3 regions of the Streptomyces sp. NPDC002671 genome follow, and region 2 is predicted to be linked to each of the others. Evidence: riboswitches for the same ligand, from Rfam matches in the RefSeq annotation. Region 2 holds a riboswitch; each other region holds the start of a gene.
The links. A riboswitch is a leader RNA that binds a small molecule or an ion and turns the genes downstream of it on or off. The one in region 2 is predicted to bind cyclic di-AMP.
Positions count from the first base shown of each region.

Region 1: another riboswitch for cyclic di-AMP. It lies ahead of ACWD35_RS02205 (M23 family metallopeptidase); the one in region 2 lies ahead of ACWD35_RS34065 (transglycosylase family protein).
Region 3: another riboswitch for cyclic di-AMP. It lies ahead of ACWD35_RS19820 (NlpC/P60 family protein); the one in region 2 lies ahead of ACWD35_RS34065 (transglycosylase family protein).

Region 1 is NZ_JBSFVU010000001.1:516,781-521,972, reverse strand. It holds gene ACWD35_RS02215 (M16 family metallopeptidase) at 53-1,459, shown strand; gene ACWD35_RS02210 (M16 family metallopeptidase) at 1,456-2,844, shown strand; cyclic di-AMP (ydaO/yuaA leader) riboswitch at 3,080-3,242, shown strand; gene ACWD35_RS02205 (M23 family metallopeptidase) at 3,256-4,008, shown strand; gene ACWD35_RS02200 (GntR family transcriptional regulator) at 4,199-4,894, shown strand; gene ACWD35_RS02195 (HPr family phosphocarrier protein) at 5,070-5,192, opposite strand, start outside.
Region 2 is NZ_JBSFVU010000028.1:78,494-83,685, forward strand. It holds gene ACWD35_RS34050 (tetratricopeptide repeat protein) at 1-659, shown strand, start outside; gene ACWD35_RS34055 (cytochrome P450 family protein) at 656-1,939, shown strand; gene ACWD35_RS34060 (transglycosylase family protein) at 2,124-3,215, shown strand; cyclic di-AMP (ydaO/yuaA leader) riboswitch at 3,399-3,567, shown strand; gene ACWD35_RS34065 (transglycosylase family protein) at 3,572-4,252, shown strand; gene eno (phosphopyruvate hydratase) at 4,549-5,192, shown strand, end outside.
Region 3 is NZ_JBSFVU010000011.1:283,474-288,665, forward strand. It holds gene ACWD35_RS19810 (M23 family metallopeptidase) at 1-486, shown strand, start outside; gene pcrA (DNA helicase PcrA) at 558-3,050, opposite strand; cyclic di-AMP (ydaO/yuaA leader) riboswitch at 3,337-3,491, shown strand; gene ACWD35_RS19820 (NlpC/P60 family protein) at 3,500-4,714, shown strand; gene ACWD35_RS19825 (tellurite resistance/C4-dicarboxylate transporter family protein) at 5,026-5,192, shown strand, end outside.

The sequences.
Region 1 (5,192 bases), on a different contig from region 2:
CGGCAGGAAAACCGCGGTTTCGACGACCGCCTCCGCTCGCGAAGGGACGTACATGCCCATGGGTCACACGACCACAGCCGAGGCAGGCTCCGGAGGCCTGACAGCGACCGAGCACCGCCTGGCCAACGGTCTGCGCGTGGTGCTCTCCGAGGACCACCTGACCCCGGTGGCGGCGGTCTGCCTCTGGTACGACGTCGGCTCGCGCCACGAAGTCAAGGGACGTACCGGTCTGGCTCACCTTTTCGAGCACCTGATGTTCCAGGGCTCCGGTCAGGTGAAGGGCAACGGCCACTTCGAACTGGTCCAGGGTGCCGGCGGCTCGCTCAACGGCACCACCAGCTTCGAGCGCACCAACTACTTCGAGACCATGCCCGCCCACCAGCTGGAGCTCGCGCTGTGGCTGGAGGCCGACCGCATGGGCTCGCTGCTCGCGGCCCTGGACGACGAGTCCATGGAGAACCAGCGGGACGTCGTCAAGAACGAGCGCCGCCAGCGCTACGACAACGTGCCCTACGGCACCGCCTTCGAGAAGCTGACCGCCCTCGCCTACCCGGAGGGCCACCCCTACCACCACACGCCGATCGGCTCGATGGCGGACCTGGACGCGGCCACCCTGGAGGACGCCCGCCAGTTCTTCCGCACCTACTACGCCCCCAACAACGCGGTGCTCTCCGTGGTCGGCGACATCGACCCCGTGCAGACCCTCGCCTGGATCGAGAAGTACTTCGGGTCCATCCCCGCGCACGACGGCAAGCCCGCGCCGCGCGACGGCTCCCTGCCGGACGTCATCGGCGGGCAGCTGCGCGAGGTCGTCGTGGAGGAGGTCCCGGCGCGCGCCCTGATGGCCGCCTACCGGCTCCCGCACGACGGCACGCGCGCGTGCGACGCGGCCGACGTGGCCCTGACCGTCCTCGGCGGCGGCGAGTCCTCCCGCCTGTACAACCGGCTGGTGCGCCGCGACCGTACGGCCGTGGCGGCCGGCTTCGGCCTGCTGCGCCTGGCCGGCGCCCCCTCGCTGGGCTGGCTGGACGTGAAGACCTCCGGTGACGTCGAGGTGCCGGTCATCGAGACCGCCATCGACGAGGAGCTGGCCCGGTTCGCCGAGGAGGGCCCCACGCCCGAGGAAATGGAGCGCGCCCAGGCGCAGTTGGAGCGCGAGTGGCTGGACCGGCTCGGCACGGTCTCCGGCCGCGCCGACGAACTGTGCCGGTTCGCCGTCCTGTTCGGCGACCCGCAGCTCGCCCTCACCGCCGTCCAGCGCGTCCTGGCGGTGACCCCGGAGGAGGTCAAGGAGGTCGCCCAGGCCCGCCTGCGCCCCGACAACCGCGCGGTCCTCGTCTACGAGCCGCTGTCCGCCGAGTCGGCCCAGCACACCGAGGAGGCCGGGCGCGGCGAGGACCCGGAGCAGGAAGCGACCGTAGAGGCCGGCAACGAGAACGACGAGGAGACGGCCAAGTGACCGAGCTCGCCACGATGGACTTCCACCCCCAGCCGCAGGCCGGCGAGGCCAAGCCCTGGGCGTTCCCGGCCCCCGAGCGCGGCACGCTGGACAACGGCCTGACCGTGCTGCGCTGCCACCGCCCCGGCCAGCAGGTCGTCGCCGTCGAGGTGCTGCTGGACGCGCCCCTGGACGCCGAGCCGGCCGGCCTGGACGGCGTCGCCACGATCATGGCGCGGGCCTTCTCCGAGGGCACCGACAAGCACTCCGCCGAGGAGTTCGCCGCCGAGCTGGAGCGGGCCGGCGCCACGCTGGACGCGCACGCCGACCACCCCGGCGTCCGGCTCAGCCTGGAGGTCCCGGCCTCCCGCCTGGCCAAGGGCCTCGGCCTGCTCGCCGACGCCCTGCGCGCGCCCGCCTTCGCCGAGAGCGAGGTCGAGCGGCTGGTCCGCAACCGCCTGGACGAGATCCCGCACGAGCTGGCCAGCCCCGCCCGCCGGGCCGCCAAGGAACTCTCCAAGGAGCTGTTCCCGGCCACCTCGCGCATGTCCCGACCGCGCCAGGGCACCGAGGAGACGGTCGAGAAGATCGACGCGGCGGCCGTCCACGCCTACTACGACCGCCATGTGCGCCCCGTCACGGCCACCGTGGTCGTGGTCGGCGACCTCACCGGCACGGACCTGGACGAGCTGCTCGGCGACACCCTGGGCGCCTGGACGGGCACCCCGGGCAGCCCGCGGCCCGTGCCGCCGGTCAGCGCCGACGACACCGGGCGCGTGGTCATCGTGGACCGGCCCGGTGCCGTGCAGACGCAGCTGCTCATCGGCCGGATCGGCCCCGACCGGCACGACCGCGTGTGGCCCGCCCAGGTGCTCGGCACCTACTGCCTCGGCGGCACCCTCACCTCCCGCCTGGACCGCGTCCTGCGCGAGGAGAAGGGCTACACCTACGGCGTGCGCTCCTTCGGGCAGGTGCTGCGCTCCGCCCCGGACGGCACGGGCGCCTCGATGCTCGCCATCAGCGGCTCCGTGGACACCCCGAACACCGGCCCCGCGCTCGAGGACCTGTGGACGGTGCTGCGCACGCTCGCGGCGGAGGGCCTGACCGACGCCGAGCGGGACGTCGCCGTGCAGAACCTCGTCGGGGTCGCGCCGCTGAAGTACGAGACCGCGGCGGCCGTCGCGGGCACCCTGGCCGACCAGGTCGAGCAGCACCTGCCCGACGACTTCCAGGCCGCGCTCTACCGGCAGCTCGCCGCCACCGGCACCGTGGAGGCCACGGCGGCGGTCGTGAACGCCTTCCCGGTGGACCGTCTGGTGACGGTCCTCGTCGGTGACGCGGCCCAGATCAAGGAACCGGTCGAGGCGCTCGGCATCGGCGAAGTCACGGTCGTGGCGGCCGAGTAGAGCCCGGGCGCACGCACGCGGGAATGGGGCCCCGGCGACTTACGGGTCGTCAGGGCCCCACGCCTGTTCACCGGCTGCTCCCCAGCCGCTCCCCAGATGTCCGAATTGGGGCGGAGGTTGCCTGTCTGGCCTGTGGGATGCGCTACAAAAGCCCGGATCCGTTTGGGCGGGGAAAGCCACCCCCCGTAGCGTCGTGCGGGCTGTCCGTCAGGCAGTGCGCCGCACCCGCGGCACCGGACAGCCATCGCCGAGTCCCCATACGGCGCGAGCCAGGGGAGCCGGGGACCCACACGTCCCCTGGGGTGAATCGGACTCCCGCGCGTGCGCGAGGGAGTCCGTAGGAGACCTTCCTCCTCCGAACCCGTCAGCTAACCCGGTAGGCGAGCAGGGAAGGAAAGGACCAGCCACTTCATGGCGTTCATGTGCGCCACCGGGAAGCACCGCAAGCCCGGCCGGGTCAAGCGCACCACCGCTCAGGCGGCCGGCGTCGCGGCCCTGACCACCGGCGTCATCGGCACCCTCGCGGCCACCCCGTCGCTCGCCGCCGAGAACTCCGTCGAGCAGACCGGCCTCACCCCGGTCATCACCGTGAGCGACGAGATCGCCGAGCAGATCGACGCGCAGGCCACCGCGCAGCAGCAGGCCGCCGAGCGGAAGGCGGCCGAGCAGGCCGCGGCCAAGGCCGCCGCCGAGCGGGCGAAGGAGGAGCGCGAGGCCAAGGCGCGCGCCGCCCGCGCGGCCGAGCGCAAGCGCCTGAACGCCTTCGTGCTGCCGATCGCGAACTCCTACGTCTCCACGGGCTACCACGCCAGCAGCTCCCTGTGGTCCTCCGGCTCCCACACCGGCATCGACTTCCACGCGGCCAGCGGCACCCCCGTGCACGCGGTCGGCCTCGGCACCGTCGTCTCCACCGGCTGGGGCGGCGCGTACGGCAACCAGATCGTGATCCGGATGGCCGACGGCATGTACACCCAGTACGGCCATCTGTCGTCCATCGGCGTCGGCGTGGGCCAGCAGGTCGTCCCGGGCCAGCAGATAGGCCTGTCCGGCGCGACCGGCAACGTCACCGGCCCACACCTCCACTTCGAGGCCCGCACGACCCCGGAGTACGGCTCGGACGTCGACCCCGTCGCCTACCTCCGCCAGCACGGCCTGAACGTCTGACGCACTCATCGCGAAGCCCCGGCTCACCGAGCCGGGGCTTTCGTCGTTTTTCGCGGCGTCCGAGGTGCCCGCTGACCAAAAAATATCCATGGATTCCGGGCCGCCGTCGGAAATTCCCGCTCATTGCAATAGAGTCACGGAACATGCGTCCATCGTCGACGTTTCACGGGGATTAAGACGGAGGTCGGTCATGCGTATTCCGGCGCACTCGGTGTGCACGGCGATCCGGGACGACATCGTGGCCGGTGTCTACGAGCGCGGCAGCCGCCTCACCGAGGAAGTTCTGGCCCGCCGCTACGGCGTCTCGCGCGTCCCCGTCCGCGAGGCCCTGCGCACCCTGGAGGCCGAGGGCTTCGTGGTGACCCGCCGACACGCGGGCGCGTGTGTCGCCGAGCCGACCGAGCGGGAGGCCGCCGACCTGCTGGAGATGCGCATGCTCCTGGAGCCGCTCGGCGCCTCACGGGCCGCCCAGCGGCGCACGGAGGCCCATCTGAAGGTGCTGCGCGGCCTGGTGCGGCTGGGCCAGGAGCGGGCCAGGCAGGGCGGCAGCGAGGAACTGCGCTCGCTGGACGGCTGGTTCCACGAGACGCTCGCCCAGGCCGCGGGCAGCCACTCGCTGACCTCGACGCTCACCCAGCTGCGGCACAAGATCGCCTGGATGTACGCGGTTCGGGCTCCGGTCGGCCCGGTGGAGTCCTGGGCCGAGCATGGCGTCATCGTGGACGCGGTGGCGCGCGGCGACAGCGAGCGCGCGCGGGCGGTCACGGCCCTGCACACCGAGCGCGCGGTGGGCGCGCACCGGCTGCGGTTCGCCTCCGGCGGGGACCGCGCGGAGCGTGTGAGGGACTCGCAACATGCCGTAAACACAGCGAGCCCGCGGCATTAACACGGGCGCCGTATACAAAGAGGGGATATTCGGCGGGACGTGCATTTCCGCTGCCCTTTTTCGGCGTGCCGTGAATTCAGGCAGGTGCGTAAATCCGCGTGCGAATCCGTCCGGCCGGCCGCGAAAACGCGGAAGCCGCGCCCCCGGTTCCGGGGGCGCGGCTTCCTGGTGCGACTCAGACGGTCTCGGGCAGCTCCTCAAGGCCCTCGGCGACCAGCTTGGCCAGCCGGTCCAGGGCGGCGTCCGCGCCCTCGGCGCCGGAGGCGAGGACGATCTCCTCGCCGCCCTGGGCGCCCAG
Region 2 (5,192 bases):
AGAAGGCGCTTCCCTACCTGGAGATCGCCGCCGAGGGCGGCAGCTCCTGGGCCGCGCTGCACCTCGGCCGGATCCACCGCGACCGCGCCGAGCGCTGGCTGCTGACGGCCGCGGAGGCGGGGAAGGGGGCGGCGGCGCACGAGCTGGCGGATCTGTTGCTCACGAGCGATGTCAACCTGGCGAGAGAGTGGTATCTGGAGTCGGATCGCCTTGGCTACGTCGAAGGGGCCAGGAGCCAGGGCATGTTCCAGTTGATCGAGGGCCAGCGCGAGGCGGCGGAGATCTGGCTGACACGCGCTGCGGACGCGGGTGACGAGCAGGCGGCCGAGTTGCTTGAGGTTGTCTTCCACAAGCCGAGCCCCTTGGACGACGACTACTTCGACGGAGACGCGAACCCCCTCATCTACCCGCTGGACGCCACTCATCAGGGCGTCCTTCTGGAGATGCGGGGACGTCTCGACGAGGCCCGCAAGAAATACGAGAAGGGCTACACGGTGGCCGACGCTTATGGCGCCTACCGTCTCGCTGCCCTCCTCGCGAAGGAAGGCAAGCCGGACGAGGCCAGGCAGTGGTACCGCAAATCCGCCGACATGGGTCACCCCGGTGCCCTGAAGGCCCTCGGCGAGACGTCGGACAAGCCGGATACCGTCAAGGAGTGACCAACCAGCTCAACCCCCAGCCCGCCCCCGGCGCCCCCGCCCCCGACCTCTTCACCTGGGAGTTCGCCGCCGACCCCTACCCGGCCTACGCCTGGCTGCGGGAGCACGCCCCCGTGCACCGGACCCGGTTGCCCAGTGGGGTGGAGGCCTGGCTGGTCACCCGGTACGCCGATGCCAAGCAGGCGCTCGCCGACCAGCGGCTGAGCAAGAACCCGGCGCATCACGACGAGCCCGCGCACGCCAAGGGCAAGACCGGCATCCCCGGTGAGCGCAAGGCCGAGCTGATGACGCACCTGCTGAACATCGACCCGCCGGACCACACCCGGCTGCGCCGGCTGGTCAGCAAGGCGTTCACGCCCCGCCGGGTCGCGGAGTTCGCGCCCCGCGTGCAGGAGCTGACCGACCAGCTCATCGACGGGTTCGCGGCGAAGGGCTCCGCCGACCTCATCCACGAGTTCGCCTTCCCGCTCCCCATCTACGCCATCTGCGACCTGCTCGGCGTCCCGCGCGAGGACCAGGACGACTTCCGGGACTGGGCGGGCATGATGATCCGGCACGGCGGAGGGCCCCGGGGCGGTGTGGCCCGGTCGGTGAAGAAGATGCGGGGCTATCTCGCCGAGCTGATCCACCGCAAGCGGGCGGCGCTGCCCGCCGAGCCCGCGCCCGGCGAGGACCTGATCTCGGGCCTGATCCGCGCCTCCGACCACGGCGAGCACCTCACCGAGAACGAGGCCGCCGCCATGGCCTTCATCCTGCTCTTCGCCGGTTTCGAGACGACGGTCAACCTCATCGGGAACGGCACATACGCCCTGCTCACCCACCCCGAACAGCGGCAGCGGCTCCAGCGGTCCCTCGCCGCCGGGGAACGGGAGCTGCTGGAGACCGGCGTGGAGGAACTGCTCCGCTACGACGGCCCGGTGGAGCTGGCCACCTGGCGGTTCGCCACCCGGCCGCTCACCATCGGCGGGCAGGACATCGCCGCCGGCGACCCGGTGCTCGTCGTGCTCGCCGCCGCCGACCGGGATCCGGAGCGGTTCACCGCCCCGGACCGGCTGGACCTGTCCCGCCGGGACAACCAGCACCTCGGCTACGGCCACGGCATCCACTACTGTCTCGGCGCGCCGCTCGCCCGCCTGGAGGGCCAGTTCGCGCTCGCCACCCTCCTCACCCGCCTCCCCGACCTGCGGCTCGCGGCGGATCCGGCCGAGCTGCGCTGGCGCGGCGGACTCATCATGCGCGGACTGCGCACTTTGCCGGTGGAGTTCACGCCCGTCCAGTGAGGGGCTTGCCCCGTGAACTCAGCCCAACCAGCCGAAGATGACAGGCGTTCGCTTCTGTGATCTTCACGTGATCTGCGCGGCATTAACTTGTGACAAGTGATCGTATGCCTATACGTTCACCCAGCAGCGTGGCGCCCAGCAGCACCCGCCGCGCGGGTCCTGCTGTCGCACGAAAGGCTTCCGCATGCTCACCGGGAACGGTCGTCACCGTCGCCCCCGTCAGGCCCCGGCTCTCCTCGTCGCGGCCGGAGTAACCGGCTCCGCCATCGCCCTCCCGCTCCTGGGCGCGGCGAGCGCCAACGCGGCCGACGGCACCACGTGGGACAAGGTGGCCGAGTGTGAGAGCGGCGGCTCCTGGAGCGCCGACACCGGCAACGGCTACTACGGCGGCCTGCAGATTTCCCAGGACGACTGGGACAAGTACGGCGGCACGAAGTACGCCTCCAGCGCCGACCAGGCCAGCCGTTCGCAGCAGATCGCCGTGGCAGAGCGGATCCTCGCCGACCGGGGCACCACCCCCTGGGCCACCTGCGCCCTGCTCAACGGCCTGACCGCGCACTCCGGCTCCGTGGACGTCGACACGGGCGTCGGAAACCCGGGTTCGGACTCGGACTCCGGCTCGCACGGCTCCGGTGACTCCTCCGAGTCCAGGCATTCGTCGGAGGGCCAGCAGGGCCAGCAGGGTCAGCAGGGCCAGGATTCGTCCGACTCCGCCGACACTTCCGACTCGCCCGGTCTGTCGGATTCGCCGCCTTCGTCACCCTCTTTGCCTTCGTCGTCCCCGTCGAGGTCGTCCGACTCCTCGGACGCCACCGCCAAGCCGTCCCCGGGCGCGAGCCATGGTGCGGGCAAGGGGGGCAAAACCCCCAAGTCCGACAAGTCCACGTCGTCCGACACTCAAAACGGACAGGGGGATGGCGGCGCCACCACGGACCCCGCAACGGACGACTCGGACAATTCCTGGCAGAACGGTGGCTCTTGGAGCCTCGTCGACACCGGCTCGCTCAGCAGTGGTGGACGTCACCGTGGCGTCAGTGCGGACGAAAGCGTGACAAACGGTCAGAACGCCACCCGGTCCGGCCGTCACGCGTCCCCCGATGCGAGCACCTACGAGGTCCGTGAGGGAGACAGTCTCTGCTCCATCGCCGACTCCCTTGACGTCGACGGCGGATGGCGCGCGCTCTACGGCCACAACAAGAAGGTCATCGGCGCCGACCCGAACCACATCGCCGCCGGTCAGACCCTGGAAATCGGTGCGGAAACGGGCCAGAAGTAGCGGGAGTTGACGCCCCACTAAGCGCCTGAATGTCCGGTTTGGTGAAAGTGTGGGATGAGTCTCAGAAGCCCTGATCGTCTTTGAAATTCCGCGGATCGCGTGGCTACGGTCAAGGCCGCTCGTCACCACGAGCCCCGGCAGTCGCAACGCCGAATCCTGCCAGCGGTTGCCCGGGAACAGTCGTCGCATCATGCGCCGTAGGCAGGAGCGGGGGACCCAAGGTAAGTGCCAAAACCGGCAGTTGACGTCGGTTGCGGCTTGGGGTGAAGCCGCGTCCCGAAAGGGCCGCGGCCGGGCAACTCAACCGGCCCGAACCCGACAGCTCACCTCGCAGGCGTCGGTGAGGGGATCGATCCATGCTGTTCACCGGCAAGGGCAAGCACCGCCGCCCGTTCAAGGCCACCCGCGCCATCGCGCTCGCCGGAGTCGCCGGCGCCGCTGTCGCCGCCCCGCTCATGGCGGCCGGCAACGCCTCCGCCGCCACCGCCGCCGAGTGGGACAAGGTCGCCCAGTGCGAGTCCGGCGGCAACTGGTCCATCAACACCGGTAACGGCTTCTACGGCGGCCTGCAGTTCTCGGCCTCCACCTGGGCCGCGTACGGCGGCACCGCCTACGCCCCGCAGGCCAACCAGGCCACCAAGGCGCAGCAGATCACCGTCGCCGAGAAGGTCCTCGCCGCCCAGGGCAAGGGTGCCTGGCCGGTCTGCGGCACGGGCCTGTCGAACACGCCGTACAACGGCACCGCGGCGGCCCCGAAGGCCACCACCACCCGCTCCACCGACCAGGCCGCCTCCCGCTCCGCCGAGCGCACGGCCCCGGCCAAGAGCACGGGCAAGAGCGCGACCGTCACCACCCCGACCGGCAAGAAGGTCAAGAAGGGCGACGGCGAGTACAAGGTCGTCAAGGGCGACTCCCTCAGCACCATCGCCGAGAAGCACGGCGTCAAGGGCGGCTGGAAGAAGCTGTTCGACCTGAACAAGGACATCGTCCAGGACGCCGACCTGATCTACCCGGGTCAGCAGCTGCACCTGAAGTAAGGCGCGGCCCCCAGTCCCCCCGCCCCGGTGCGTGTTCCCCCGTACGCGCCGGGGCGGGGCTTTTGTGTCCCCGCTGTCCGCCGCTCTCCTCCCCGCTTTCCGCCGCACTTTCCCCACTCTTCACCCGGGGCTCACCCGGGAACCCCTTTGTTCCGGGCGTGAACAATGGGTACCGTTTGCCTGTCCACGGGGCGGTCGGTCGGTGGCCGACGCCCCATGGACGGTTAGGCTCTAGGCGCAAGGCACAGCCGCAAGGCACACGCCCCGCACTTCCAGCGTCACATCCCAAGAAGGAGATGCTCGTGCCGTCCATCGACGTCGTCGTAGCCCGGGAAATCCTGGACTCCCGAGGCAACCCCACGGTCGAGGTCGAGGTCGGCCTCGACGACGGCAGCACGGGTCGTGCCGCCGTCCCGTCCGGCGCCTCCACCGGTGCCTTCGAGGCCATCGAGCTGCGCGACGGTGACCCCAACCGCTACCTGGGCAAGGGTGTCGAGAAGGCCGTCCTCGCCGTCATCGAGCAGATCGGCCCGGAGCTGGTCGGCTACGACGCCACCGAGCAGCGCCTGATCGACCAGGCCATGTTCGACCTGGACGCCACCGACAACAAGGGCTCCCTCGGCGCCAACGCCATCCTCGGCGTCTCCCTGGCCGTGGCCCACGCCGCCTCCGAGGCCAGCGACCTCCCGCTCTTCCGCTACCTGGGCGGCCCGAACGCGCACCTGCTGCCGGTGCCGATGATGAACATCCTGAACGGCGGCTCGCACGCCGACTCCAACGTGGACATCCAGGAGTTCATGATCGCCCCGATCGGCGCGGAGTCCTTCTCCGAGGCCCTGCGCTGGGGTGCCGAGGTCTACCACACGCTGAAGAAGGTCCTGAAGGGCAAGGGCCTGTCCACCGGCCTCGGCGACGAGGGCGGCTTCGCCCCGAACCTGCC
Region 3 (5,192 bases), on a different contig from region 2:
ACGCAGGAGCGCATCGACCTCAAGACGCAGCAGGAGCTGGAGAAGAAGAAGGCGGCGGCCGAGGCCGCGCTCAAGGAGCGGCTGCGCCCCAAGTTCGTGCTGCCGGTCCTGCAGCGCGGGCTCAGCGCCTACTTCGGCCAGGCCGGCGTCAACTGGATGTCGGTGCACACGGGCATCGACTTCCCGGTGTCGTACGGCACCACGGTGATGGCCGCGACCGACGGTGTCGTCTCCACCAAGTGGAACAGCGCCTACGGCAACATGTTGATCCTGACGGCGAAGGACGGCACGGAGACCTGGTACTGCCACCTGTCCAGCTACCGCGTGGCCCCCGGTACGAGCGTCCAGGCCGGCCAGCCGATCGCCTACTCGGGCAACTCGGGCAACTCCACCGGCCCGCACCTGCACTTCGAGGTACGGCCGGCGGGCGGGGCGGCCATAGACCCTCTGCCGTGGCTGCGCAGCCACGGCCTGGACCCGACCTGAGCCCGGCCTGAAGACCGTTACGAGTGAGCCCCGCCGATATCCGGCGGGGCTCACTCGTCCACGGCTTCTTCCTACAGCTTCTCGACCGGCGCGTACCGCAGCAGCAACCGCTTCGGCTTGTCGTCGCCGAAGTCGATCGTCGCCTCCGCGTTCTTCGGGTCCGTGCCCTTGACCGCGACCACCGTGCCGAGGCCGAACTGGTCGTGGGTCACGCGGTCGCCGACGGCCAGCCCCACCACCGGCTTCTCCGTGGCGCGCCGCGTGGCGAAGCCGGACGCGCCCGCCGCCGACGAGCGGGAGCGGGACGAGGAGAGCGAGGCCGCGATGCCCGACGCGGGCCCGGAGGACACCGGTGCGGTGGCTCCCGTCCGCTTCCACTCCATGTGGGCGGGCGGGATCTCCTCCAGGAAGCGGGAGGGCGGGTTGTACGAGGGCTGGCCCCAGGCGCTGCGCATGGCCGAGCGGGTCAGGTACAGCCGCTCCCGCGCGCGCGTGATGCCGACGTACGCCAGGCGCCGCTCCTCCTCCAGCTCCTTGGTCTGGCCGAGGGCGCGCATGTGCGGGAAGACGCCGTCCTCCATGCCGGTCAGGAACACGACCGGGAACTCGAGGCCCTTGGCGGTGTGCAGGGTCATCAGGGTGATGACGCCGTCGCCGTCCTCTTCGTCCGGGATCTGGTCGGAGTCGGCGACCAGGGCGACCTTCTCCAGGAAGTCGGCCAGCGTACCCTGCTCGCCTTCCTCGCGCTCCTGCTCGAACTCCAGGGCCACGGAGGCGAGTTCCTGGAGGTTCTCGATGCGGGTCTCGTCCTGCGGGTCCGTGGAGGTCTGCAACTCGGCCATGTAGCCGGTGCGTTCGAACACCGCCTCCACAACGGTCGCCGGTCCGGCGCCGGACTCCACGATCGTACGGAGGTCCTCCATCAGCGTGTTGAACCGCTTGACCGCGTTGGTGGAGCGCGCGGCCATACCGTACGCCTCGTCCACCCGCTTCAGGGCCTGCGGGAAGCTGATCTTCTCGCGCTGAGCGAGGGCGTCGACCATCGCCTCGGCGCGCTCGCCGATGCCCCGCTTGGGCACGTTGAGGATGCGGCGCAGCGGCACCGAGTCCTCGGGGTTGGCGAGGACGCGCAGGTAGGCCAGGACGTCCCGGACCTCCTTGCGCTCGTAGAAGCGGACGCCGCCGACGACCTTGTAGGGCAGGCCGACGCGGATGAAGACCTCTTCGAAGACACGGGACTGGGCGTTCGTGCGGTAGAAGACGGCGACGTCCCCGGCCTTCGCCTCGCCCGCGTCCGTGAGGCGGTCTATCTCGTCGGAGACGAACTGGGCCTCGTCGTGCTCGGTGTCGGCGACGTAGCCGGTGATGCGCGCGCCCTGGCCGGCGTTGGTCCACAGGTTCTTCGGGCGGCGGGACTCGTTGCGCTCGATGACCGCGTTGGCGGCGGACAGGATGGTCTGCGTGGAGCGGTAGTTCTGCTCCAGCAGGATCGTCGTCGCGTTCGGGTAGTCCTCCTCGAACTGGAGGATGTTGCGGATGGTCGCGCCCCGGAAGGCGTAGATCGACTGGTCCGCGTCACCCACGACGCACAGTTCGGCGGGCGGCAGCTCGTGCTCGCGCGGGGGGACGTCGGCGTCTTCGGAGGCGCGGTCGCCCGTACCGACCAGCTCGCGCACGAGCGCGTACTGGGCGTGGTTGGTGTCCTGGTACTCGTCCACCAGGACGTGCCGGAAGCGGCGGCGGTAGTGCTCGGCGACGTCGGGGAAGGCGCGCAGCAGGTTGACCGTCGTCATGATCAGGTCGTCGAAGTCGAGCGCGTTCGCCTCGCGCAGCCGCGACTGGTACAGGGCGTAGGCCTGGGCGAGGGTCTTCTCGAAGCCGTCGGCGGCCTGGGCGGCGAAGTCCTCCTCGTCGATCAGCTCGTTCTTCAGGTTGCTGATCTTGGCGCTGAAGGACTTGGGCGGGAAGCGCTTGGGGTCGAGGTCCAGGTCACGGCAGACCAGGGCCATCAGGCGCTTGCTGTCGGCGGCGTCGTAGATCGAGAACGAGGACGTGAAGCCGAGCCTCTTCGACTCGCGGCGCAGGATACGCACGCACGCGCTGTGGAAGGTCATGACCCACATCGCGTTCGCGCGCGGGCCGACGAGCCGCTCGACGCGCTCCTTCATCTCGCCCGCGGCCTTGTTGGTGAAGGTGATCGCGAGGATCTGGCCCGGGTGCACGTCCCGCTCGGCGAGCAGGTGGGCGATGCGGTGGGTGAGCACGCGGGTCTTGCCGGAGCCGGCGCCGGCGACGATGAGCAGCGGGGAGCCGGCGTGCACGACCGCGGCGCGCTGGTTCTCGTTCAGCCCCTCCAGCAGGGCCGCTGCGTCGATCGCGGGGCGCGGGGCGCCGTCGCGGTAGTACGTGTCCCGGTCCGGCGGCACGTCGAACTTCCCGCCGAACAGATCGTCCGGAAGCGACTCCGGAGCGTGATCGTCCTCGGGCGGCGGCGGGGGCTCCTCCTCGCGCCCGCGAGGGGGCTGGAGGTCCGCCAGGAAGCTGTCGTCAAAGAGGCTGCTCATCGCTCTCCGAGTCTAGGGCGCCGGACTGACAACCGTGGGCCGCCCCGAGAACCCGGCCCCCCGCGGGAGGCTCCCCTCCCGGCACCTGCCGACCCCTTCCGCCCCTCACGCTGCGGAAGCGCCCGATGACCCAGCCGTGATTTCCCGCACCCTCACCCCCGAGGTCACGAAAATGTATCGGACATACTACGCACCAACCTTCACAGGGGTACCACGAGTTGGCTAGCGTGCGTGCGGGCCGTACGACCCCTACCGGCGAACCTCGCCGGGCCGCGCGGCCCCCGCCGAGTCCGGCGCGCCCTCGCGGCGACCGGAGCCGGGGACCCACCGACCTCTGGGGTGAATCGGCCGCCTCCCACCGGGAGGGGGCCGTAGGGCAACCCTTCCGAACGCACCGCCCGAACCCGACAGCTAACCCGGTAGGCGGCGCATGGAAGGAGTCGCCTCCCTTGGCGTCGCACCGCAAGCCGCGCCCCGTCGGGCCCCGTACAGCAGGCCTCCGCGCCCCCGTCCTCGCCACCGCCGCACTGACCTCCGTGGCCGTCCTCTCCCAGACGGCGAACGCCTCCCCCGCCGCCGACAAGGGGAAGCCGAGCGTGGAGGAGGTGCAGAAGAAGGTCGACGATCTCTACCGGCAGGCCGAGTCGGCGACCGAGAAGTACGACGCGGCCAAGGAGCGCGCCGGCAAGGAGCGCGTGCGCGCCGACAGCCTCCGTGACGATGTCGCGAAGCGCACGGAACGCCTCAACACGGCCCGCGAGGAACTGGGCACCATAGCCGCCGCCCAGTACCGCACCGGCACCACCGTGCCGGACACGGCCACCTTCCTGCTCGCGAGCAATCCGCAGGACTACTTCGACCAGAGCCAGCTGATGCACCGGCTGACCTCGCGTCAGAAGAGCGCGGTCGACGACTTCGTCACGGAACAGACGGCGACCATGAAGAAGCGCCGGGAGGCCGCGACGAGCCTCCAGACGCTGACCAAGACGCAGGACGACCTGCAGACGGCGAAGGCCACCGTCCAGAAGAAGCTCGCCACCGCGCGTGAGCTGCTGTCCAAGCTGACGGCCGAGGAGAAGGCGCGCCTGGCGGCGATCGAGAAGCAGAAGGCGGAGGAGGCGGCCCGCAAGGCGGCCGAGCTGGCGAAGCAGCAGGCGGCGCGCCAGCGGGCGGCACAGCAGAGCACCCCGTCGCCCTCGTCTTCGCCGTCCCCGTCGTCCTCGGGCTCGTCGGGCTCCTCGGACACCTCGGGCTCGTCCGGCGGATCCACCTCTTCCGGCGGTTCGACCACCTCCGGCTCCTACGACACCAAGGCCGCGGAGGCGATCGCCTTCGCCCGCGCCCAGATCGGCAAGCCGTACGTGTGGGGCGCCACGGGCCCCGGCTCCTACGACTGCTCCGGCCTCACCCAGGCCTCCTGGCGGGCCGCCGGCGTCAGCCTCCCGCGCACCACCTGGGACCAGGTCAAGGTGGGCACCACGGTCTCCCTCGCCGACGCCCGCCCCGGCGACCTGATCTTCTTCTACGACGACATCAGCCACGTCGGCCTCTACATAGGCAACGGCATGATGATCCACGCCCCCAAGCCGGGCGCGTACGTCCGCGAGGAGTCGGTCTACTACGGCGGCACGTCCATCATCCACAGCGTGGTGCGACCGGCGTAGGAGCGTGACCGGCACAGGAGCGTGGCACGACCGGCTCAGGGCGGGGCGTACGCCCGCGCGCCCCGCCCTGAACAGCCGCGTCCCTCTCTAGGCCCTGTCGTCAAATTCCCGTCGTCCGCCCGGAGGGCGGGCCGCGCGGCGTCTGGTGCGTGCAGCTGCAAGGCGGAGGAGGGAGTCGACGATGGGGGTCCCCCCGCGCGAGCGAAGCCGAGCGTGGGGGAGCGTCGGCGACTGACGACAACGCGGCAGATGCGCGTGCCAGGCGTCGCGCGGCAGGCGGGAATTTGACGACAGGGCCTAGCATCGGGCGCATGTCCCGCCTCTCCTCCCTGCGTGCCTGGTCGGCGCGGCGGTCGCCTGCGGCCGGGGCCGCGGTGATGGCGACCGGGATCGTGTCGGTGGGGCTGCAGCTCACGGGCGACGAGGGGCTGTCCCGGGTCTTCCTGGGGCTGACCTGCGTGGCCTGGCTGGGGCTGGG